3 regions of the Shewanella mesophila genome follow, and region 1 is predicted to be linked to each of the others. Evidence: predicted binding sites of a transcription regulator. Region 1 holds the regulator's gene; each other region holds the start of a gene.
What was found. Region 1 encodes sigma-54, which starts transcription at its own class of promoters, with help from an activator protein. Its sites were predicted from a motif close to GTTGGCACGNNNNTNGNNT; they were not measured.
Positions count from the first base shown of each region.

Region 2: flgF (flagellar basal-body rod protein FlgF) is a predicted target of sigma-54. The motif match lies at 5,064-5,082, and genes of this name have one in related genera.
Region 3: K0I73_RS01915 (TorF family putative porin) is a predicted target of sigma-54. The motif match lies at 2,331-2,349, and genes of this name have one in related genera.

Region 1 covers NZ_CP080421.1:612,969-619,544, reverse strand. The annotation lists gene K0I73_RS02780 (KpsF/GutQ family sugar-phosphate isomerase) at 1-286, shown strand, start outside; gene kdsC (3-deoxy-manno-octulosonate-8-phosphatase KdsC) at 289-840, shown strand; gene lptC (LPS export ABC transporter periplasmic protein LptC) at 837-1,394, shown strand; gene lptA (lipopolysaccharide transport periplasmic protein LptA) at 1,381-1,923, shown strand; gene lptB (LPS export ABC transporter ATP-binding protein) at 1,920-2,651, shown strand; gene K0I73_RS02755 (RNA polymerase factor sigma-54) at 2,780-4,273, shown strand; gene hpf (ribosome hibernation promoting factor) at 4,304-4,591, shown strand; gene ptsN (PTS IIA-like nitrogen regulatory protein PtsN) at 4,594-5,037, shown strand; gene rapZ (RNase adapter RapZ) at 5,034-5,888, shown strand; gene K0I73_RS02735 (HPr family phosphocarrier protein) at 5,878-6,150, shown strand; gene mgtE (magnesium transporter) at 6,277-6,576, shown strand, end outside.
Region 2 covers NZ_CP080421.1:2,849,888-2,856,463, reverse strand. The annotation lists gene K0I73_RS12635 (chemotaxis protein CheV) at 1-747, shown strand, start outside; gene K0I73_RS12630 (CheR family methyltransferase) at 903-1,742, shown strand; gene flgB (flagellar basal body rod protein FlgB) at 1,894-2,292, shown strand; gene flgC (flagellar basal body rod protein FlgC) at 2,295-2,714, shown strand; gene flgD (flagellar hook assembly protein FlgD) at 2,725-3,513, shown strand; gene flgE (flagellar hook protein FlgE) at 3,576-4,940, shown strand; gene flgF (flagellar basal-body rod protein FlgF) at 5,131-5,874, shown strand; gene flgG (flagellar basal-body rod protein FlgG) at 5,885-6,576, shown strand, end outside.
Region 3 covers NZ_CP080421.1:417,869-424,444, reverse strand. The annotation lists gene K0I73_RS01935 (DUF4240 domain-containing protein) at 1-350, opposite strand, end outside; gene K0I73_RS01930 (hypothetical protein) at 495-884, shown strand; gene K0I73_RS01925 (response regulator) at 969-1,766, shown strand; gene K0I73_RS01920 (HU family DNA-binding protein) at 1,914-2,186, shown strand; gene K0I73_RS01915 (TorF family putative porin) at 2,426-3,118, shown strand; gene K0I73_RS01910 (hypothetical protein) at 3,487-3,660, shown strand; gene K0I73_RS01905 (hypothetical protein) at 3,837-4,451, opposite strand; gene K0I73_RS01900 (alanine/glycine:cation symporter family protein) at 4,572-5,945, opposite strand; gene K0I73_RS01895 (methyl-accepting chemotaxis protein) at 6,350-6,576, shown strand, end outside.

The DNA of each region.
Region 1 (6,576 bases):
AGGTTTGGGCATGACGGCCGTCATTGACGACAACCGTCGATTAGTGGGTATTTTTACCGATGGCGATCTGCGCCGAGTGATCGATGCAGAAGTGAACCTAAGAACCACCTCTATTAGCCAAGTCATGACCCAGGGTTGTGTTACTGTCGGTGATGGTATCTTGGCCGCTGAGGCGCTTAAAATCATGGATGAGAAAGAGATAAATGGCCTGATTGTTACCGATACTAATCAACAACCTATTGGTGCACTCAATATGCTGGATATGGTCAAAGCAGGAGTAATTTAATCATGGCTCATCAAGGTTTTTACGGCCCAATCGCTGATGCGATCTGGCAAAAAGCAAAACAGATTAAACTGCTTATCTGCGATGTGGACGGCGTCTTTTCTGACGGGCTAGTGTATATGAGCAATTCTGGCGATGAGCTTAAAACCTTCCATACTCGCGATGGCTACGGTGTGCGCTCTTTGCTAACAAGTGATATTCCGGTTGCGATTATCACAGGGCGTAAATCACGCATTGTTGAAGACCGTATGACAGCCCTTGGCATTACGCATATCTATCAAGGCGTCGATGATAAAATGGTGCCTTATCAAGAGTTGCTAAAGCTCTACCAAGTCACCCCACAGCAAGTCGCATACATAGGTGATGACATGGTTGATCTGCCAGTGATGCAGCAAGTCGGCTTATCCGTCTGTGTCGCCGATGGCCATCCTTATGTGCAACAACACGCCGATATGGTCACCACGATTAAAGGTGGACACGGCGCACTTAGAGAGCTAACGGATCTTATTTTACTCAGCCAAGATAAGTTTGAGTCAGCGCACGGAATGAGTATATGAATAGAGTCACGCTGGCGATTTTAGCGTTTTTTGGTGCGGCATTAATCCTCTACTGGCAGGTGCAGACAAAACGTGGGGCTAACGACCAGATTTTCGATGCATCTGAGCGTCCAGATTATATCGTCAACGACTTAAAAAGCGTGCAGTATAACGAGCAAGGCAATATCAACAGTCGCGTATCGGCAAGCCATATGGAGTATTATTCCGACCGAGATATGACCTATTTTTCAGATCCCATTTACTTAGTCTATCCTGCAAATGGTGATGCTCAATGGCGCTTACGCTCAACCAAAGGTACCTTAGATAAAAATAGCGGACGAGTAACCCTAGAAAATAATGTTATCATTGATGCTATTAGCCCAGAAGAACCGATCCAAACCATTGAGACAAGCTATCTGGAACTCGATCTAAATACTATGATCATGACCTCAGACCGCACCATTCGAATTACAGGTAAAGATTTTCTGATCACAGGCCAAGGTTTGCATGCTGACCTGAATGCACAAAATGTACGACTGACTAGTCAGGTAGAAGGAACATATGAAACTAAATAACCTTATTCTTGCTTGCGCGCTAACCCTAGTTAGCTTAGGTAGCACAGCCAAGGACAATGATCTACTGCAAGAGGTTAAGATCTCTGCCGCTAGCCAAGAAGCCGATATTAAGAATAATCAGATTATCTTCAATGGCCCAGTTGAAGTAACCCAAGGCTCAATAAAGATCCTAGCAGATGAGTTACGTGCATTTAGCAAAGAAAACAGCAATGGCAAAATCCTGGTCGCGACGGGAAATCCCGCAACATACACCCAAGTGATGGAAAATGGACGGCCAGCTTCAGCCAGCGCCAAAGAGATCCGCTACGAACTATCGAGCCGTACTCTGATACTGATAGGTAATGCCACTCTTGAACAAGAAGGCAGCCAAGTGACGGGTGACCAGATCCGTTACAATATTGAGCAACAGCAACTGATTGCCGAAAGCACGGGTAACGATCGAGTGATCACTATTATTCAACCTGAGAATTACCAAGAAGTCCCGAAAACTCCCGCTGAAGAGCAACCTAAGCAGCAGGAAAAGCAATGACAGATATGACATTAAAAGCGGTCAATTTAGCTAAAAGTTACAAAAGCCGTGCCGTTGTTCAAGATGTAAGTTTGACCGTAAGAACAGGACAGATCGTGGGGCTACTAGGGCCCAACGGAGCAGGAAAAACTACCACGTTTTATATGGTTGTGGGTCTAGTTCAGAGCGATAAAGGACGTATCTTTATCGATGAAGACGACCTCACCTTAGACCCTATGCATCTGCGAGCCCGTAAAGGGATTGGCTATCTGCCACAAGAAGCGAGTATCTTTAGAAAGCTTTCGGTACGTGACAACATCATGGCAGTACTGCAAACACGAAGAGAACTCAGCAACGATCAACGTGAAGAGCAATTAGAACATCTACTCGAAGAGTTCCACATCACTCATATTCGTGACAGTCAAGGCATGGCACTATCGGGAGGCGAACGTCGCCGAGTTGAAATCGCCAGAGCATTAGCCGCTAATCCTAAGTTTATTTTGCTCGATGAGCCCTTCGCTGGCGTCGATCCTATATCGGTTATCGACATCAAAAAGATCATCGAACAGCTGAAAAATCGCGGACTAGGTGTATTAATCACCGACCATAATGTGCGCGAAACTCTCGATGTTTGTGAGAAAGCTTACATTGTGAGTCATGGCAATTTGATTGCCGAGGGAACTCCTGCTGAAATCTTAGACAACCAGCAAGTACGAGCAGTGTACTTAGGTGAACAATTCAAGCTATAGTTAATCTTATAAGCGATCGGCATAGGTTAAATACCTTGCCGTACATAATTAATATTTGCCTTTAACGACTTAAGGCCACCAACAAAGCTTTCTCATTTTATAATTAGAAACAAGGGAATAGCAGTACGATGAAAGCGTCACTTCAGCTCAAAATGGGTCAGCATTTAACCATGACACCCCAATTACAGCAAGCAATTCGTTTGTTGCAATTGTCGTCATTGGAGCTGCAACAAGAGATCCAGCAGGCATTAGAATCTAACCCGCTTTTAGAGTTAGATGAGGAGCAAGAGGGCGCCGACAACGGCGCTCGAGAAGAGCGCAATGATAACAATGAAACCTACGAGGTCGACTATGAAAACAAGCTACAAGTCGACTCGAGTGAAGATAATTCTGGCTTAGAAACATCCGACGCGCTCACCCAAGATTCCATGCCCGATGAACTCCCAGTTGATACTACATGGGATGAGGTATACACAGCGTCACCTAACTCCAGTTCGGGGGCAATGCGCGACGATGATATGCCTTTTCAAGGGGAAACTAGTGAAGGCTTGTATGAACACCTCGAGTGGCAAAAAAATCTTACTCCCTTTTCTGATAACGACTTAGCCATCGCTACCGCAATTATCGATGCCATCGACGAACGCGGTTACCTCACTCAAACCTGCGACGATATTCTTGAGGCCATGGGCGATCCAGAAATTGAACTGGATGAAATAGAAGCGGTACTAAAGCGCGTCCAACATTTCGATCCTGTTGGCGTTGCAGCGCGAGATCTCAGCGAATGTTTAACTATTCAGCTAGCACAATACGGTAATGATACCCCTCATATTGCCAATGCAAGAATGTTGATTAGCGAACATCTAGATCTTATCGCTGGTAGAGATTTTCGCCTATTGATGCGAAAAACTAAGTTAAAAGAAGACGATTTACGCGATGCTATCTCACTGATACAGACTCTCAATCCACGTCCAGGTTTGGCTATTACTGCCAGCCGAGACGAATATGTTATCCCGGATGTCACCGTGACGAAGAAAAAAGGTCGTTGGGTCGTAGAGCTTAATCCCGATAGTATGCCTAAGATTAATGTAAACCAGCATTATGCCGCAATGGCTCGCAGCACTAAGAGTCAGGCCGATGGACAATTTATTAGAGGTCACCTACAAGAAGCTAAATGGTTCTTGAAAAGTTTAGAGAGTCGCAACGAAACCCTGTTAAAAGTCACTAACTGTATTGTTGATTTTCAACAAGGCTTCTTTGAGTTTGGTGAAGAAGCGATGAAGCCGATGGTGTTAAACGATATTGCTGAAGCCGTTGAAATGCATGAGTCGACCATCTCTCGAGTAACAACGCAAAAGTATATGCACACCCCGAGAGGCATTTTTGAACTAAAATACTTCTTCTCTAGCCATGTGGGAACCGACGATGGCGGAGAGTGCTCTTCTACTGCAATACGAGCATTTATCAAAAAGCTCGTCGCAGCAGAAAACCAGAAGAAGCCGTTAAGCGACAGCAAAATGGCGCAACTTTTGGCAGAACAAGGCATTAAAGTCGCAAGACGGACAATTGCTAAATATCGAGAGGCTATGTTGATACCGCCATCGAACCAACGTAAAAGTTTGTAATCAACAACTGGAAACCGGAGGAGTGAATTTATGCAAATAAACCTTACAGGGCACCACATTGAGATAACCCAATCTCTACGGAACTATGTTGAAGAGAAATTCACAAAGCTTGAACGACATTTCGATCAGATCAATAATGTCCACGTTGTATTAAATGTCGAAAAATTGATGCAAAAAGTTGAAGCAAAGTTACATCTCCGAGGTGGAGAAGTCTTCGCAACATCGGAACACGCGGATATGTACGCCGCGATAGACTCCCTGATCGATAAATTAGATCGTCAGGTCATTAAACACAAAGAGAAGCAAACTAAACATTAACGATGGAACTTAGTACCATCCTGCGGCCGGAGTGCACAACCTGCGCCACTCCGGGCAGTAAGAAAAAGGTACTGGAACTTATCAGCGACTTAGCCGCTGTCCAGTACCCCACCCTTTCCTCTCAAGAGATCTTTGAAAGCCTTCTGGCGAGAGAGAAAATGGGCAGCACAGGTATAGGCAATGGTATTGCGATTCCTCATGGGCGACTAACCAACATAGATCAACCCGTCGCCGTGCTGATAAAATGTGCTGAACCAATCGCATTTGATGCAATTGATAACCAGCCCGTCGATATCTTATTTGCGTTACTCGTGCCCGCAGATCAATGCGAGCAACACCTTAGTACACTAGCCGCTATGGCTGAGAAGTTAAATGATAAAGTTATCATGAAACAACTAAGGAAAACTCAAGATGAAGCAGAGCTCTATCAGGTGATCACCCAATGAAGTTAGTCATAGTATCCGGGCGCTCAGGATCGGGAAAGTCAGTAGCACTAAGAGTGTTAGAAGATCTCGGATACTACTGTGTCGACAATCTGCCACTGCAGATGATGGAGTCACTGTTAGCCCAGCTTAAAGGCAGCAACGATCTGGTCGCCATCAGTGTCGATGTTCGCAATATGCCGACCCAAGATATCCAGCTAGATAAGCAGTTTGCTAACCTTCCGAAAGATATCGAATTATTAAGCTTCTTTCTTAACTCATCAGATGAAGTGCTGCTTAAACGCTACAGCGAGACCCGCAGGTTACACCCGCTATCTCGTGCTCAAGTCTCCCTGAAGGAAGCGATTAGACTTGAAGGGAGAATGCTCGAGCCGATCGCTAAGTTAGTCGATCATTATATCGATACCTCCAGCCTCAACATCTATGACTTAAGTGACAGAGTAAGAGAGATCTTACTTGGCACCATTGATAAAGAGTTAGTGATCAACTTTGAATCATTTGGCTTTAAATACGGGATGCCCACTGAAGCCGATTTTATGTTTGATGTACGTTTCTTACCTAATCCTCACTGGGAACAAGAGCTAAGGCCACTAACGGGCCTAGATGAGCCAGTACAGCAATTCTTAAGTCAGCAACCCTTAGTGAATAAGTTTATTTGGCAAATAGAGAATCTTATCGAGACCTGGCTACCTCATCTTGAGCGTAACAATCGCAGCTATCTCACCATCGCTATTGGCTGCACTGGAGGCCAACATAGATCTGTCTATGTCACCGACCAGCTCGCTAAATTATTTAATAAGGGCAAACACAAGGTTCAAGCGCGACACAGAGAGTTGAAGCGACATGAAGCTTGAGCGCCAGCTAACCATCTGCAATAAACTCGGCCTACATGCAAGGGCGGCAACCAAACTGGCGGTATTGGCGGCAAAGTTTGATGCTCAAGTCACCTTGATTCAAGGAGATAAGCAAGCCTCTGCCGCAAGTGTGTTAGGCTTACTCATGCTTGAAACTGGTATGGGGAAAACCATTACGATCACTAGTGAGGGTAAAGATGCGTTAGCAGCACTCGATGCCATCAGCGCGCTTATTGACGCTAAATTCGAAGAAGCCGTATAATCTGCCCACCGTTAGTTGATGCCGCTAACGTTTTTTATCGCTATAAGTAGCACGCTCCGTTCTATAATAATCATCAACTTACATACCCAAAAGCTGATTTAGTCATTTTGATTCCTCGGGGGAGCCATGCCGATTGAAGTATTAGATAGTGAAACCACAGATCAGCGGATGCACCGGCTTACTCAAGCCCTTAGTAGCGGTATGTTTGTCCACGTGCGCAATATGCTCCAGGACATGGCGGCATCCGACATCGCCTTTATCTTAGAGTCATCGCCACCACGTACTCGTCAAGTATTGTGGCAGCTTATCGATCAAGCCCATACGGGCGAAATCTTAGATGAACTCGGTGAGGAACTAAAAGATCATCTTATTACCCAGATGAGCCCAGAGCGTGTCGCTAAGGCCGCCGAAGGTATGGATACCGAT
Region 2 (6,576 bases), 2.1 Mb from region 1:
GTTCGAGGTGTTGCTCATATTCGCGGGCAAACCATTTCAGTGATCGATTTAAGCGCGGCAACGGGCGGGCGTCCAATCGAAGATACGTCAGATTGCTTTATTATTATCTCCGAATATAATCGCAGTGTTCAGGGCTTTCTAGTTAAGTCTGTTGAGCGGATCATTAATATGAACTGGGAAGCTATTTTGCCACCACCACAGGGGGCTGGACGCTATTCCTATCTTACTGCGGTGACAGAGATCGAGGGGGAATTGGTTGAAATTTTGGATGTAGAGAAGATCCTCGATGAAATTTCACCTGTTAAAACTCAGATCAGTCATGAAGTCGACGAAAAACTCACCATAGATCGGGAGCGTCATTATCATATTATGGTGATTGATGATTCAGCTGTAGCGAGGAAGCAAATTGTCAGAGCATTGGAGTCACTCAACTTACAGATCGATACCGCCAAAGATGGCCGGGAGGCATTGGATAAGTTAGTGAGTGTTGCGGCTGAGATGGATAATGTTGCCATAGAGATCCCTTTGATCATCTCTGATATCGAGATGCCAGAGATGGATGGTTATACGCTAACTGCAGAGATCCGCAATAATCCTAAATTGAAAGACATCAAAGTGGTTTTGCATACCTCGTTAAGTGGCGTGTTTAATCAGGCAATGGTCGAGAAAGTTGGCGCGAATGACTTTATTGCGAAGTTTAATCCCGATGAGTTAGCCGCTGCGGTGAATAAGCATTTGAGTTTGTAATTGGAGTTGGCTTTTTATTTGAGCGTAAGTATTGCAAGCGCCTAAATTTGATAAGTTTATACTTGTTTCAACTAGAAGGCTCATGTATAACGCTGAGCTGTTTAAAGCTTGCTATAGTGTATGTTGTAGCCTGTTTTCTTTTTTGATATTGGGATATCAAGGTGCCGAATAAATCACTTGCAGAAGCTGAGTACAACCAATTTAGATTATTTCTGGAACAACACAGCGGTATAGTGTTGGGCGATAATAAGCAATATTTAGTACGTAGTCGCTTAGCGCCCTTGATGGGGAAACATAACCTACCATCGTTGTCAGAAGTGGTTAAGCATTCTATGAAGCCCGCCGAGCGTCAGTTACGGGCTGAGGTGATCGATGCGATGACCACTAACGAAACGTTATGGTTCCGTGACCGCTACCCTTTTGAATTGCTTGCTAATAGTTTATTGCCCGAATACTCTCGCTTGGGACGCCCGTTAAAAATCTGGTCAGCAGCCTGCTCTTCAGGCCAAGAACCTTATTCTCTGGCGATGACCATATTAGAATATCAACAACGTAAACCTGGAGCATTGCCTGGAAGTGCGTCAATTTTAGCGACAGATCTATCACCATCTATGTTGGAGCGTTGCAAAAATGCTGAGTACGATAATTTGGCGCTAGGTAGAGGGTTGTCGGATGAGCGTAAGCGTCAGTTTTTTGAGTCTTCAGGTACGAGTTCCATGACGATAAAGGCGAACGTTAAACGTTTAGTCAATTTTAGAGCGCATAATTTATTAGATAGTTATACCTTGCTCGGTAAATTCGACATAATCTTCTGTCGTAATGTACTGATCTATTTTGCCCCAGAGGCAAAGGCTAAAATCTTGCGGCAATTTGCTGCCGCATTAAATCCTAAGGGAATCCTTTTTTTAGGTGCATCAGAGTCTATCGCAGGGTTGACGGAAGAGTTTGATATGGTCCGTTGTAATCCTGGGATCTACTATCAAAAGCGTACCTAGTCATCTTTACGTTTGAAATTACAGTAATAATAATGTCAGCCAAGGCTGGCATTTTTTATGCCTGCTTCATTGTTAATCTAATTAGCGCTTACCAACTTTATTTGGCACGACTATTGCTTTGATTATTGCATCTGTATGAGGAGGCAATTTTATGGCGATTAGTTTTGATAAGGCACTGGGGGTGCATCAGTATACTTTGGGGATACGCTCGGCGCGTGCTCAAGTTATCTCCTCCAATATTGCCAATGCCGATACTCCTCATTACAAAGCTAAAGATCTCGATTTTGATAAGGCATTGCAGGCGGCACGAACCACTCAAAGTGGACTGGCTATGAGTCGCAGTAATGAAAAACACTTTGATTTGGCAGCTCTTAGTCAACAACACATTAGTTATAGAGTGCCGAACCAGCCCGATACAGGTGATGGTAATACGGTAGATATACAGCAAGAGCAGTCTGAGTTTATGCAAAATGCGCTGGAATATCAGATGTCACTCGGTTTTTTAGACAGTAAGTTTTCTGGTCTAAAAAAGGCACTTAAAGGAAATTAATTATGAGCTTATTTAATATCTTTGATGTAGCAGGCTCAGGCATGTCGGCTCAGTCAATTCGGTTGAATACAACCGCGAGTAATATTGCAAACGCTGATTCCGTTTCGAGCAGTATCGATCAGACTTATCGTGCGCGTCATCCTGTATTCGAAGCCGAGATGGCCAAAGCGTCTCATCAGCAACAAACCTCTCAGGGCGTAAAAGTCTCAGGGATTGTGGAAAGTGATAAACCATTACAGAAGGAATACTCTCCGGATCATCCGTTAGCGGATGCCGATGGCTATATCTATAAACCGAATGTAAATGTGATGGAAGAGATGGCAAATATGATCTCGGCATCACGCTCTTATCAAATGAACGTACAAGTTGCTGAGGCGGCAAAATCTATGCTGCAGCAAACATTACGTATTGGCAATTCCTAGGAGGTAAGCAGTGAGCCTCATTAATCCTTTAAGCAGTCAATCTCCACTCAGCGCTCAAGCGCAAAGTGGTCAGTCGATTGCGCCGCAGTCGACGAGTACTCAAACTTCGTCGCAAACGGAAACAACCGGAAACCCGTTTCTTGACGGTATTCGTTTACCCCAAGAGTCCAATATTCCAGAAGCAAAAAGTCAGGAGTTAACCCAAGAAGACTTTTTCTCTTTGCTCAGTCAACAGTTGTCGATGCAAGACCCGTTTAAGCCTGTGGACAATGATCAGATGATTGCACAAATGGCTTCATTTTCGACGGTTGATGGTATTACCAAGTTGAATGAAGAGATTGTTAATCTCAATACGGTGATGACATCAAGCCAAGCGCTGCAGGCATCTGGATTGGTAGGACAGAAGGTATTGATCCCATCGGATACTGGGCATATATCTGCTGAAGACCCAACGTTGAAAGGGATTGTTAGTACGCCAGAAGCAATTGAAAAAATTACTGTTCGTATCGAAGATGAGAAAGGACAGCTGGTTAAAACCTTTACGATTGATGGCAGCGCAGGTGGCAATATTGATGTCGCTTGGGATGGCCTAGATAAAAATGGTGAACCTGTGACCAGTGGTAATTACTCGATTAAAGCGAGTGGACTGGTCGATGGTGAAAGTCAAGATTTGGCTGTTTCAACTTATGCGCATGTCACTAGCGTGTCTTTAGGAACGGCTAGTACGGGGGCAATTTTGAACCTTAGAGGCATTGGCGGTATTAAGTTAGGTGATGTACTTGCCGTTTCTGAAACATAGATGAAGCAGAGAGTTAGGGCATAAGGTCCAAGACGAAAAATTGATATTTAATGAGGTGAATTATGTCATTTAACATTGCATTGAGTGGTATAGCGGCAGCGCAGAAAGATTTGAATACCACCGCAAATAACATTGCTAATGTCAATAGTATCGGCTTTAAAGAGTCGAGAGCTGAATTTGCAGATGTATATGCAAACTCTATTTTTGCTAATGGTAAAACGGCTGTCGGTGGTGGTGCCACTACCAGCCAAGTTGCGCAGCAGTTTCATCAGGGGAGTCTGCAATTTACTAACAATGCACTGGACATGGCCATTAACGGCAGTGGTTTTTTTGTTACCTCATCAAGTGTGGGGTCTCAAGACTTAACCTATACAAGAGCTGGTGCGTTTAAAGTTGATGCAAACAGCTACCTTGTAGATTCACAAGGGAATTTTTTGCAGACATTTGAGGTGGATAAAGAGGGGAATTCAACTTCAGTGAGCTTAACCGAGACTAAACCTGTTAGAATCCCTGACACTGCTGGTAGCCCGAAGAAGACGGAGAACATAGGTATACAGATGAACCTCAATGCTGGCGATTCAACTCATGATCCAGCGCTTTTCGATCCAAGTGATCGAGATACTTATAATAACTCTACTGCTATTACCATGTATGATTCTCTGGGAGAGCCGCATGTGATGACCACCTACTTCGTTCGTCCACAGGATGCCGCCTATAATGGCGAAAGCAATTGGGTTGCCTTCTATGCGGTTGACGGTAAGCAAGTAAATGTGGCTGGTGCCGCAGGGGTTTACGATAGGGATACTACTGGAGATGGGTTAGCTGATACGCTCGATGTTCCCGCTGTTACAGCCGGCGGTTGGAAGGGAGCGGTAATTAAGTTTGATGAGTTAGGCTCTCATACGTCGACTGACCCCGCAACGATCGTTACAGAGTCATTGGGCAATGGCGGTGCCGACGTGCTGGGGCCAGGTACTGATGGCTCTCAAACCTTGACCATAGACTTTGAAAACCCAACTCAGTATGCATCTACCTTTGAAGTGACTGAGTTGACCCAAGATGGTACTACGGTTGGCCGTCTGACAAATGTCGAGGTTGGCGCTGATGGACAGATCAATGCTAGCTATAGTAATGGAGCGACTGTCGCCTTGGCTAGAGTTGCTTTGGCACGTTTTGCCAACGAACAGGGTTTGACTCAAGTGGGTAATACTTCATGGAAGGCGAGTTTAGATTCTGGTGCAGCGCTTGCTGGTGAGGCTAATAGCGGTACTTTTGGTAGTATCCGATCGTCGGCATTAGAACAATCGAATGTCGATTTAACCACTGAGCTGGTGGATCTGATTTCCGCTCAGCGTAACTTCCAGGCAAACTCTCGAACGTTAGAGGTGAATAACACACTTCAGCAAACAGTGTTACAGATCCGATAGTTTACTTGCATTAAAGAGTGTTGCCGATGCGGCAACACTCTTCCGTTCTTGGTTATTTTAGTCTCTAGCGTTCACTCCCGTTCTCCTATCTCATTGATTCTAGGCTCTAGCCATTCACTATCTCTTGGCATGATGTTTGCTTCGTACTGTTATTAGACAGTTTTTAGTTGAAACATTGACGGAGCAGCAAGTGGATAAATTACTCTATGTCGCCATGAGCGGTGCCAAGCAGAATATGAATTCGCTGGCCGTACGAGCGAACAATCTTGCCAATGCCAATACTGACGGCTTTAAGTCAGATTTAGAGCAAGCACGCTCAATGCAAGCCTTTGGTGAAGGTTTGCCGACACGGGTATTTTCGATGACAGAGAATCCTTCGGCAGACTTCTCTAATGGTCCAATAAAGACCACTGGCCGCGATCTGGATATTGCCGTAAAGGGTAATGGTTGGATTGCCGTGCAGGGGGCTGATGGCGGCGAAGCCTATACTCGCTCTGGAAGCTTAAGTTTTGACACCACAGGATTACTTCGTAACGATCGTGGCAACCCTATTATGGGTGATGCTGGTCCCATCGTATTACCTCTGCCTATTGAGAAAATTGAAATTGCTCAAGATGGGGTGATTTCAGTAAGGCCGTTAGGGGCCACCGCAGAGGTCATTGAAGAGGTGGGGCGAATCAAGCTGGTTAATCCAGGTAATCAAAATCTGATGCGAGGAGAGGATGGCTTATTTCGTCAAATGTCTGGCGAAGTCGCCGCAGCCGATCCTTTTGTATTTGTTGAGAGTGGTGCCGTCGAAGGGAGCAATGTTAATGCTGTCGATGAGATGGTGTCGTTAATCGATTTGCAGCGTCAATTTGAGATGCAAGTCAAAATGATGAAAACCGCCGAAGAGATGGATCAAGCCTCTTCGTCATTAATGCGCATTAGTTAGGAGATAGATTATGCATCCTGCGTTATGGATTAGTAAGACTGGCTTAGATGCCCAGCAGACAGATATCTCGGTGATTTCTAACAATGTGGCTAATGCGAGCACCGTTGGCTACAAGAAAGGTCGAGCGGTATTTGAAGATTTGCTTTATCAAACCGTTAATCAGGCGGGAGGGATTAGTGCATCTAATACCAAACTGCCGAACGGTCTCAATATTGGTGCCGGTACCAAGGTTGTTGCTACGCAAAAGGTGTTTACGCAAGGCAATATGCTAACCACCGATAACTCATTGGATTTAATGATTGAAGGTCCCGGATTTTTTGAAGTACAGATGCCCGATGGCACAGCCGCCTATACGCGAAATGGTCAGTTTACCTTAGATGATACCGGGCAAATCGTCACGCCAGGCTCTGGATATGTGTTACAGCCTTCGATCACTATTCCTGATAATGCCACGAGTATTACTGTTTCGTCAGAAGGTGAAGTGTCGGTTAAAACCCCTGGCACAGCAGAAAACCAAGTTGTCGGCCAGTTGACTATGTCTGATTTCATCAATCCGAGCGGACTCGATCCTATGGGGCAAAACCTCTATACCGAGACTGGCGCTAGTGGTACACCCATTCAAGGGACTGCTTCACTCGATGGTATGGGGGCTATTCGTCAGGGAGCACTTGAAACATCAAATGTTAACGTCACAGAAGAGTT
Region 3 (6,576 bases), 200 kb from region 1:
TCATCGACAAAGGGATAGGCATAGCCATCTTTCTCTGGCCATTGAGGCAATAACCCTAACGCATCGGGATCGAGCAACACCTTCTCAAACCACTCTTGCCCTAACGAGATTAAAAAACAGCGAAACTCAGCAAATTCATATTCGCTATCACAGCCTGTCACGATATAGGCGGCACCCCATAAAGACCAAAGGTATGCTTTGCGCATCTGCTGGGAAAAATACTTATCGAAAGCCGCCAACTCTTCATTACTCAGTTCATTCAAGCCTTGCTTTAAATTATCAGCTAGGCTTTGTTGATCTTGATCGGCAGTATCTCGCTTTACTAATCGCCAAAATTCAGTTTCTGTCATATCACTCTCGACCCTAAAAAATCGTCATCATATTAACCTAAGAAGCCCTTACCAGCAGCTAGGCTTTGCCGATCACTTTAAAAAATTGGACTAATAGTACTGTTTTTTCTACACTCGCTAGCAAATTTGTTACCGACATCATTCATGAATCGACCCAGCTTAGCTCTAATCATACTTATCTGTTTATATACTCTAGGCACTGTACTCGCCCTTTGGCGCGCCTTCGAAATCCAAAGCTTAGATCTATTTACTGCAGGTGTGATCCCTGTATTAATAGGCTTGTTGATGAGAACCGCTTGGGCAAGTCTGGTACTTAAAATTTATATTGGAATTCAGACCCTTGGGTTTACCGCCCTCGGGGCAACTGCAGTCATCGCTTATCAAATTACGCCGGAGGATGTTAAGGTCGTATTTAATGGTCAGAATATTCCTATCCCCTTAATCGCAGCGGTCGTGTTGGTTTTACTCTCATTTCAGTGGTGGGTAGCTTTTGCCCAATCAACGAAACAATACTTAAATCCACCACAAGACTAGCGTCTAATTGTTGCTAACGTGTTAACATTAAGCTAGTTTGACACCCCAATATGACCACAACTAAATAAGCCGAGAGCCGTAATTATGGGCACCTTATCTCCGAGTGAACTATCCATTCTCCTGGTCGAGCCATCTGATACACAACGTAAAATTATTACCAGTCGCTTAAGCCAAGAAGGGATTAGCAACATCCAAACAGCAAGTAATCTACAGGACGCGTTAGCCATTATGACCCGTCACCATCCCGATTTGATCGCCAGTGCGATGCATTTCGAAGATGGTACGGCTTTAGAGTTGCTTAAGGTGATAAAAGAAACTGACGCCTTCTGTGACATTCAGTTTATGCTCGTTTCTAGCGAGTGCCGCCGAGAACAACTTGAAATCTATCGCCAATCGGGTGTGGTTTCCATTTTACCTAAACCTTTTTCCTCAGAACATCTAGGCAAAGCCCTCAATGCGACCATCGACCTGCTAAGTAATGATGAGCTGGACTTGGAACATTTCGATGTACATAACATCAGAGTACTCGTGGTCGATGATAGCAAGATGGCAAGAAACATTATCAGGCGTACCATCACTAACTTAGGCTTAAAACTGATCACCGAAGCCAGCGATGGCGCCGAAGCGATCGAGTTGATGAAGAACAATATGTATGACTTGGTGATCACCGACTACAACATGCCCAATGCCGATGGTTTAGCCTTAACCCAATATATTCGGAATCACAGTCAACAATCGCACATACCTATACTCATGGTATCATCCGAAGCTAATGATGCTCACCTAAGCAATGTCTCTCAAGCTGGGGTCAATGCATTATGTGATAAGCCTTTTGAACCACAATTGGTGAAACAGCTGCTCTATTCATTGCTCGACGATTAACATTTTTGCAAAATTTGACTGAAACCACCATTTATCGGCATAAAACCGCTTTCATTATAGCAATGCTTGTGGCATGTTAAGTTCAGCAATTGCAAGTGCCTAATGTAATTGGTAATACTAAATCTACGGAAAGAAGAGACTATCCAAATGAATAAAACTGAACTTGTTGCAAAAATAGCGGAAAGCGCTGAACTAACTAAAGCTGAAGCTGCACGTGCATTAAAATCATTCGAAGAAACTGTAGCGGAAGCGATGAAGAACGGCGAGAAAATCTCTATTGTAGGTTTTGGTTCTTTTGAAACGACAAACCGTGCAGCTCGTACCGGTCGCAACCCACAAACAGGTAAAGAGATCCAGATCCCTGCAGCGACTGTACCTAAGTTTAAAGCGGGTAAAACGCTAAAAGACAGCGTTAACTAAACACTGCTTTAACCCATTAAAAAACCTCCTTTTTGGAGGTTTTTTTATGCACCAAGAATGTGCAATCTTGCCTCATTATTAGTCAATATCCATTGCTATTTCAGCGCGCTTATTTTTAAAACATTGAATTAAAACAATTAAAAAGTTGGCATACTCTTCGCTTTGGCTTATTTGCAGCCTAACAATACTTACAACTATAGCGCTAGGCCGCTCCCATAGACTAATAAAAAGGAATGAGTATGAAACGAGCACTTCAAACCCTTAGCATCCTTGCGGGAACCATGATGATTGCCTTACCAGCCAGCGCTAGTGTCACCGGCAATGCAGGTGTGACTTCTAACTATTTGTGGAGAGGCGTAACGCAAACCGATGATTCGGCGGCTGTTCAAGGCGGTATTGATTACGAGCACGACAGTGGCTTCTACCTCGGTACTTGGGCGTCTAATGTCGATTTTGGCGATGATACAACATATGAACTCGATTTCTACGGTGGCTATGCAGGCAGCATAGGCGAAGACTTTGGATATAATGTCAGCTACCTCTATTATGCTTATCCTGACAATGCTGGCAGTATTGATTTTGGAGAGGTTAAATTAGGAGTGAGCTGGAAATGGTTAAGCTTGAGCTATTCCACCATAGTTAATGCCGGCAGTGACGTCGCCAGCGCCCCTTATGACAATGAAGATATGAGCTACATAGATGCAGGCGTAAGCTTTCCATTGTCAGAAACGCTATCCCTTTCTGCCCACTATGGTTACTCAACGGGCGACGTAGTTGAAGCTTGGTTTGATGAAGACAACTACAGCGACTACTCAGTATCACTAAGTAAAGATACTGACTTTGGTAGCTTTTCATTTACCGTCAGCGATACCGATCTTCAAGATGACGATCCGAAAGTCCTTATCGGCTATAGCTATAGCTTCGATTTGTGATCTTTATTTAAATGAGCTGCCACTAAATTAGGTGGCAGCCATAACTTAAAGCATTTAAATTCAAAGTCTTACAATTAAAATCTCACAAAAAACCTACAGAATATAAGTAAATACAATTGTGTTAACTCGATCTCAAAAAGATTTTAAACTCCCTGCTATTTTTCTCATTAGCGCTCGCTAATGTGAAACTAACTCATTGAACAATAAGTTAACCCATTACAAAGCGCCATCTATACCAATCCAATTAAATAGTTAATACGATTGGTACTACTATCGCTTTGGCCCTGTGCATATAGTCAAAGCTTGTTGTGCCAAAGAGCACCACAAAGTGCTAAAGGTACTGGATTTGAGTTATTAAGGAGTCCGCTATGGCTCAATTACTTGATGTTATTCCAAACGATGCAGAGATCGAAGCGATAACTAGGCCTAAAAACCCTAAGGCAGCATGTGAGTTACAACACAGGCGTGAAGTAAAAAGACGCCTCGAAGAGCTACTCGAAGAGGCGGCGCTAAAGCGGGCAATGGGCGGTGATTTCTATTGAGCAGTGAAGATTAGGGTAGCCAATACCTATGTGTATCGAGTCTACCCTAATGGATTAAGCGTTATGACATGCTACGACTACGGTTAAGCTGCTCGCGAGTGACTTCAAGCTCTAAACGCGCTTGACCAGTTGCTCGCCCTCAACCGCAACGGACTCAGATACTTGGTTGGTATTTACTACACTGGTAGCCACTTCACTGCTGGCGTTTGCCTATGTATCGATTGGCAGCGTTGCTTTAACTCCGCCATAAACTGCTCCGATTGCGCCATATCTTGCGTCATACGATAAACCTGCTGACTCATCTCCTCTGCCGCACTGGCTTGAGACTCGCAGTTAACATTGAGTTGATTCACTTGGCTATGCAAGGCAACCGCTTGCATATCTAGGTCGATAGCCAGGTTACTGAGTTCGGTCGCATCTTGATTAGCCTGGGTTAACACTTGCCCTAAACGCTGTTCACCCGCCAGCGCCAGAGTCGCACCGTGCTCAATCGCTTGCTGCGCCACCGCTTGCACCTTATTAGCCTTCTGCCTTGCTGCACTCGTAAAACCTTGGGCCACGACAATCACCACTAAGGGCAATACCATACCACTCCATGCTTCGACCGAAGCGCCTGTATCGGACAGCGCGATCGTGGCAATAATTTGATCATTTAACCCTTGCTGAACCATCACAGCCGACAGCAAAATCCCCCCAATACTCCAGAGCGTCGCCAGTGTTAATGAAGCGGTAAGAAAAAGGGCAATAATCAGCATGGCAGCACCGACCACCGAATAGAGTTTGACACTCAAGAAGTGAACCTTTAATCAATTTCGAACTTAAAAAGTATTCGATGCTGCACGTAGATTGGTGACTGCAGCAAATTTAAGAGATAAAAAAGCGCCTGCTGGCGCTTTTTTATGGGCAAGAAGTTATGCTTTAGCTTCAGCCTCTTGTAGACGCTTATTAATAAAATATTCTCGAGTCAAACTAAACACCACAGGACTTAGGAGTGCCAATGCTATCAAGTTAGGAATAGCCATCATCGCATTGAGGGTATCGGCGAGTAACCAGATAAAATCGAGTGAGCTTACCGCCCCAAGAGGGACAACTAAGATCCAGATGACACGGAAAGGTTTCACCGCCCGAATGCCAAACAGATACTGTACGCACTTTTCACTGTATACGCTCCACCCTAAAATAGTGGTAAAGGCGAACACTGAAAGCGCAATAGCGACAATATAATTACCCATAGGCAAGGCATGTGAGAAGGCATAGGAGGTTAACGCTGCGCCATTTTCTCCCGATGTCCAAGCACCTGAAACCACGATAGCCAAACCTGTAATAGAACATACAATCAGGGTATCGATAAAGGTTCCAAGCATAGCAACTAAACCTTGTGCTACTGGATTATTCGTTTGCGCCGAAGCATGGGCAATAGGTGCACTCCCCAGACCCGCTTCATTTGAAAATACACCTCGCGCCACACCAAAGCGAATTGCAGCCCAAACCGCTGCACCAGCAAACCCACCTTGAGCCGCGACAGGATTAAATGCACTGTGAAAAATTAACGCGATAGCAGCGGGTAACTCAGCGGCATTTACAACCAATACGGCCAGTCCAGCAGCAATATAAAATACTGTCATCAGTGGCACTAACTTGCCAGCCACATCGGCAATACGCTTAATGCCTCCGACAAGCACGGCTCCCACCAGCAACATCAACACCACACCAGTAACCCATGTTGGTATATCAAAGTTACTGCTTAAGGCATCCGCTACAGAATTGGCTTGCACTGTATTGCCAATACCAAAACCGGCGAACGAACCAAATAACGCAAATGCCGTGCCTAACCAAGCCCATTTACTACCAAGGCCATTCTTGATGTAGTACATAGGGCCACCGATATGGTTGCCATTATCATCGACTTCACGATATTTAACCGCTAACACCGCCTCGGCAAATTTAGTCGCCATGCCGACCAATGCTGTACACCACATCCAAAACAGTGCGCCTGGACCGCCAACAAAAATGGCGGTCGCAACGCCAGCAATATTCCCCGTACCAATCGTGGCAGAGAGTGAGGTCATTAAGGCATTAAAAGGGCTGATCTCCCCTTTCATGTTTTTATCTTTGTCAGGAATACGTCCTGACCACAGTAGTTTAAAGCCCGTGCCTAATTTTAAAATGGGCATTAGTTTCAAACCAAACGAGAGAAATAGCCCCACGCCTAAGATCATCACCAGCATGGGTGTACCCCATACAAATCCGTTGATCATACTGACAAACTCAGTAATTCCTTCCATTAAAACCTCGTCATTTTTATCGTTATTTTAGGTGATCTTCGCCACACTTAATTGATTGCATCCCAGAGTACAACGAAAAGTGCTCAAAATGAAAGCGAGTATTGTTAACGAATTGAAACAAAAAGATGTTCATTCAGATATTGATGGAAATATTGCAGCAAACTAAATAACTAACTCAAAAAAGAATAATAGAAGTCTATTACTCATATACTCGGCATAGCTACTTAAACGGCAATAACTTATAGATCGAAATGATCCAAACACCAGATTACAACAATCAAACATCATACATATTGAGTATATTGTAATTTAGTTAACCATATCAAAAAATGACATTTTGAAGTTAGTTACAATCGCCGGACATTTGTTAACTGATTTAGCTATCAGACATGGGGTACTAATTTATGGAAGGCTTACGTCGCCTACTGAGCAATATATCTGTGGCCAATAAGCTTAAACTAGGCTTTGGGGCTCTACTATTGTTGATTTTAATTATCGCAGCGATAGGATATCAAGGTCTTGTCTCGATAGACTCAAGTACTAAAAAGTTAGAATCGATCACCCAACTAGACGAAATATTACTCAACGCAAAGATTGTCAGGTTGGACTATATGACCAAGGGTGATCCTGC